DNA from 2 places in the Paenibacillus sp. 01T47 genome. Region 2 is predicted to be linked to the other one. Evidence: a T-box and tRNA genes for the amino acid it is inferred to sense, from the RefSeq annotation. Region 2 holds a T-box; the other holds one or more tRNA genes.
What was found. A T-box is a leader RNA that pairs with one kind of tRNA and senses whether it is charged. The one in region 2 lies ahead of metG (methionine--tRNA ligase), so its partner is inferred to be a tRNA-Met.
Positions count from the first base shown of each region.

Region 1: it encodes a tRNA-Met, which carries the amino acid that the T-box ahead of metG (methionine--tRNA ligase) is inferred to sense. The anticodon was not compared.

Region 1 is NZ_JBFTPA010000009.1:245,276-247,653, reverse strand. It holds gene AC1DOV_RS19650 (RDD family protein) at 1-116, opposite strand, end outside; gene AC1DOV_RS19645 (RNase H family protein) at 337-852, shown strand; tRNA gene AC1DOV_RS19640 (tRNA-Leu) at 1,052-1,137, opposite strand; tRNA gene AC1DOV_RS19635 (tRNA-Ile) at 1,159-1,235, opposite strand; tRNA gene AC1DOV_RS19630 (tRNA-Met) at 1,273-1,349, opposite strand; gene AC1DOV_RS19625 (hypothetical protein) at 1,459-1,623, opposite strand; gene AC1DOV_RS19620 (2'-5' RNA ligase family protein) at 1,765-2,277, shown strand; gene AC1DOV_RS19615 (ABC transporter substrate-binding protein) at 2,346-2,378, opposite strand, start outside.
Region 2 is NZ_JBFTPA010000003.1:567,340-569,717, forward strand. It holds gene AC1DOV_RS09910 (hypothetical protein) at 1-82, shown strand, start outside; gene AC1DOV_RS09915 (hypothetical protein) at 76-714, shown strand; T-box leader at 808-1,069, shown strand; gene metG (methionine--tRNA ligase) at 1,112-2,378, shown strand, end outside.

The DNA.
Region 1 (2,378 bases), on a different contig from region 2:
TAATCTCTACCTTCATTACCTCCTGTAAATAATAATGAAATAATGGCTAATGGAATGCCAATAATAATGCCATCCAGCAATGAAGCTCCTAATCGAATCCAAAAACCTGCGTTCATGCCGAGTCCCCTCCAGTATTACATCATTAATGTTACTCCCTTATTCAGACACATTCCTATTAAAACTTACGCTTATCAGCTCCGATGTATACCTTAATCCATTCGCCTATCCTTAAAGTAAAAAATATTTCGAGGATTTCCCATTTGAAGACTAGCCCATCTCTTTTTTGACGATGATTAAAATAATGAAAGAAGGAATATAATCTGGAGGATAGATTTTGTGGATACTACAACAGAATTGCTAATAAAAAGAGCATATGCCAATCCCCGTTTAAGACAAAACATTATGAACAAGAGTATGATTTGTTTGTATTGTGATTACTCTGGTTTCGTTGCGCAAAATAATCATGGAGCAGCTTGTTGCTTTGTCTTCAATAGAACAATACGCGTTACCGCCAAAAAAATTATGATGGAACATATTGAAGGTTCCAATTACGGTGAATTGCTTGCTGTTCGTTACAGTCTTGAAATACTTGCAAGTGCGCTGACGGAGTATGAGCCGAAATTCGCTATTATCTATACTGATTGCAGTCAAATCGCAAACATTTTATCAAAAGATTATTTTTCTCATTCACATCATAAAGATGCTAGAGATGAAATATTGGCAGCTCTACATCATTTAAATAATATGTATCCCAGCGTTCACATACAAATAAAATACATAAGCAAGCACAAGAAAAACAATACCCTCCATAGGTTAGCCCATAATGCTGCGAGACAAGCTGCTATAAATTAATTACTGCCAGCCTCTAATTTACTTAACAGCTTTAGAAATTAACATATAAAATTAAATTGCTAGATATTAAGTACCTAACGATAAAAAAACCTCCTTTGTTTAGAACTGACAAGTCAGATTCTATAAAGGAGGTTCTTTTATCGTTCGTACATCTTATGTACTTCGTGAAAACCATTGACTCGTCAATGTCTTCGAGGTATGCCGAGGACGGGAATCGAACCCGTACGATGGTCACCCATCGCAGGATTTTAAGTCCTGTGCGTCTGCCAGTTCCGCCACCCCGGCATGTTGTAAAGGTTTTGCTTATGGTGGGCCCTGAGGGACTCGAACCCCCGACCAATCGGTTATGAGCCGACCGCTCTAACCAACTGAGCTAAGGGCCCTCGAAAAACGTATATTTCAACGTATTCATCGAAAGGTTGGTTGCGGGGGCAGGATTTGAACCTGCGGCCTTCGGGTTATGAGCCCGACGAGCTACCGGGCTGCTCCACCCCGCGACGTATATCCATTTGAGCAAAGCCAGTTGAATTGGCGACATAAAATAATATACTATATAGGTGTGTTTTAAGTCAAGCAAAATATTCTAATTTATTTTCTTTTTATTTTTTATGGTATAAACCTCACGCCGTATCGCCCTTTTCGGGATCGAAATACCTCTACCTCATGCGGAGTTTCATAGCCATACATCCAACCGTCATTCTCCATTCTCCTAACCAAACAACCCGCTTGAAATTTGGTTTCATATAGGCGAACCCAATATACCCATCTCATGTCATCCCTCCACTATCTTATTGGAGAAGCTGATGCTTATCACTCCAATAAAGGCTGTATACATTAGAATACCCCAAAATTGGGATCATACATGCAAATGGGGTATACTCAAAATAGGTCATTTCGAAGGAGCTGAAGACCATGTTATATGGAATTGTTGTTTTCCCCGAAAAGCATGTACAGGACTTCGCTAATAGCTGGCGAAGACGCCATGATCCGCATTACACAGCTGTACCTGCTCATTTGACAGTACGATACGCAGAAGATTGGTCAGACGATGAATTGCAGCTAGCAGTCGCTCATTTAGAGCAAACCACATCTAAGCTGCCTGCTTTCTCTATCCATTTGAACCGTGTATCTACTTTTTTCCCTGTAAGTCATGTGCTCTATTTAGCGCTTGAAGACACCGTTTCCATGCAGAAGCTCCAGGAGAGCGTGTGCAGCGGTCCGCTGGCCATTGTCGAGCCCAAATATGTTTACACGCCACATGTCACGATAGGGCAAGAAATCTCAGCTGATGAGCTGCATGATTTATTCGGAAATCTGCGCATGCAGTCCATTGATCTTACTTCGAGAATTGATCGCATACATCTGATGTATCAGACCGAGAACGGCTCTTGGACCGCTTACCAGTCCTTTCTATTACGAGGTTAGACAAAATATTAAGGAAAAAGCCCGCAAACGACGCAGAGGTCGATTACGGGCTTCTTTCTTATTTCAAATTATCTAGGCATCGGCATAATTTCGACTCCGCC
Region 2 (2,378 bases):
AAATCATATTCATCCGCGAGCGGGATTGAAGCAAAAGGTGCTTGAAGAAATCATGCTCGTTAAAAAAAAGGTGAGATGTTAGCTAAAGTTACGGTTGATACGCTAAATATGGATAATCCTTTTGATCAGATTATTAATTCATTGAAACCGGGAACGGGTAAAGCGATATACATCGTTCACGATAATCCACATAAAATAATAAGCAATCAAACCAATTATGAAAAAGAAATATGGCATGAAGGAATAGACGAGCTTCGAGAAAAAATAAAACCATATGTATTCAAAACACCTCTGGTCGCAGAGTTGAAAGCTAGTTATGTGATGTATGGGTTTGATTCACTGACTGAGATTGAACTAGCCGAAATGGTTGAAGAAGCAGAATATACGGGTGAAAATGTAATCGTGAGAGATTTAAAAAAATCTGACCGAATAGTTGGGACTGCGTTCGTATACGAGAAAGAAGGCATTGAATTCGAACTGCATATTTTGACGACAACCAAGAACAGAATTCATGTTCCCGACATCAACGATCATCTCATTGAGACCATTTTTGTTGGTGAAAAGGAAGGCGTATACTTATCGGATGGGAAGCAGCATCAATTAATTTGGGTAACGGATGATAACGGAATTAACATCCAATATGAGGTAAGGGCATTTGAGGTTTCGAAAATGTGGGTATGTGCAATCGCGGATAGTTTGATGGAGATACAATAAAGCGAGTTAGGAATAAGGAGATGTGGGCAGTAACATAATCACCTTGACTTGAAATATCATATTGAGTATAATTCCAATAAATTGAATATTCTAACAAAAGCTATGATGAGAAAGAGTACCAAGGCGATGTCTTTTTACAGAGAGTCCCGGTTGCTGAAAAGGGGTAAAGAATAACTTTGGGAATATGGTCTCTGAGCTGCGCATCGAAACCTCATATGGTTGTAGGCTGCGCCGGAACCCGCACCCGTTACTGTGCTAGGGTATACATGCATAAGCATCGTACCTGAAGAGGTTAATGTCGCGAGGCATTAATAAAATTGGGTGGTACCGCGTGAGCACAGCTCTCGTCCCTTTGGGATGAGGGCTTTTTTGTTTGTCAAAAAAAGGAGGAGTTATGATGACAAATGTGTTTATTGGCGGTGCTTGGCCCTATGCGAACGGTTCATTGCATTTGGGAAGATTGGCGAGTGTATTGCCAGGGGATGTGTTGGCACGTTATTACCGCGCAAAAGGAAATAAGGTGTTGTACGTATCTGGAAGTGACTGCCACGGTACGCCTGTTGCGGTGCAAGCGATTCAGGAGGGTGTTTCTCCAGGAGATATTGCAGATCGATTTCATCAGGAATTTGCCGAATGTTTTAAACAGCTTGGGTTTACGTATGATTTGTATACTCGAACAGACCAGCCATTTCATCACCAAGTCGTTCAACAGTTATTTTTGGCACTTTTAGAAAAAGGACATTTATATAAAAAAACAATCCAACAAACGTATTGTGAAACAGATCAACGATTTTTGCCGGATCGATATGTTGAAGGGATTTGCCCTGTTTGCAGTAACCGTGCGAGAGGCGATCAATGTGATTTTTGTTCAACCTTGCTTGACCCAGCCGACCTGACAGACAAGACATGCAAGCTTTGCGGGAATCCTCCAATTGAGCGGCCAACGGAACATTATTATCTTGCACTCTCTTCCTTCCAAGCTGAATTGACTAAGTATGCAAAAAAAACAAAAGGTTGGAAAGAAAATGCAGTACAATTAACGCAAAGATATCTTGCAGAGGGGCTTCAAGATCGAGCGGCGACAAGGGACTTAGATTGGGGCGTGGAGGTTCCGGTTGCAGGGTTCGAGGATAAAAAAATTTACGTCTGGATTGAAGCAGTGAGCGGATATTTATCGGCAAGCAAGCAATGGGCTGCAGAAACAGGCGGCAGCTGGGAGGCTTTCTGGAAGGACGGAAATGAGGAAATAACCGCTTATTATGTACACGGTAAAGACAATATCCCTTTTCATACACTAATATGGCCGGCAGTACTGATTGGTGCCGAGGAATATCATTTGCCTGATCGAATCATCTCTTGTGAATACATGACGCTGGAAGGGAAAAAGTTTTCGACAAGCAATAATTGGGCGGTTTGGGTGCCGGACATTTTGAAGCGCTATGAGCCAGACTCTATTCGTTATTTTCTGATCGCAAACGGTCCAGAGAAACGGGATACTGATTTCTCTTGGCGAGAATTTATTTATAGTCACAATGGAGAATTGCTTGGTGCATTTGGCAATCTAGTCAATCGTACGCTAGCGTTTATAAATAAATCTTTTGAAGGAAACGTTCCTGAAAGCAAGCAGAACGCGGAATGGATGAAAGCCATTGCTTCTTTATATG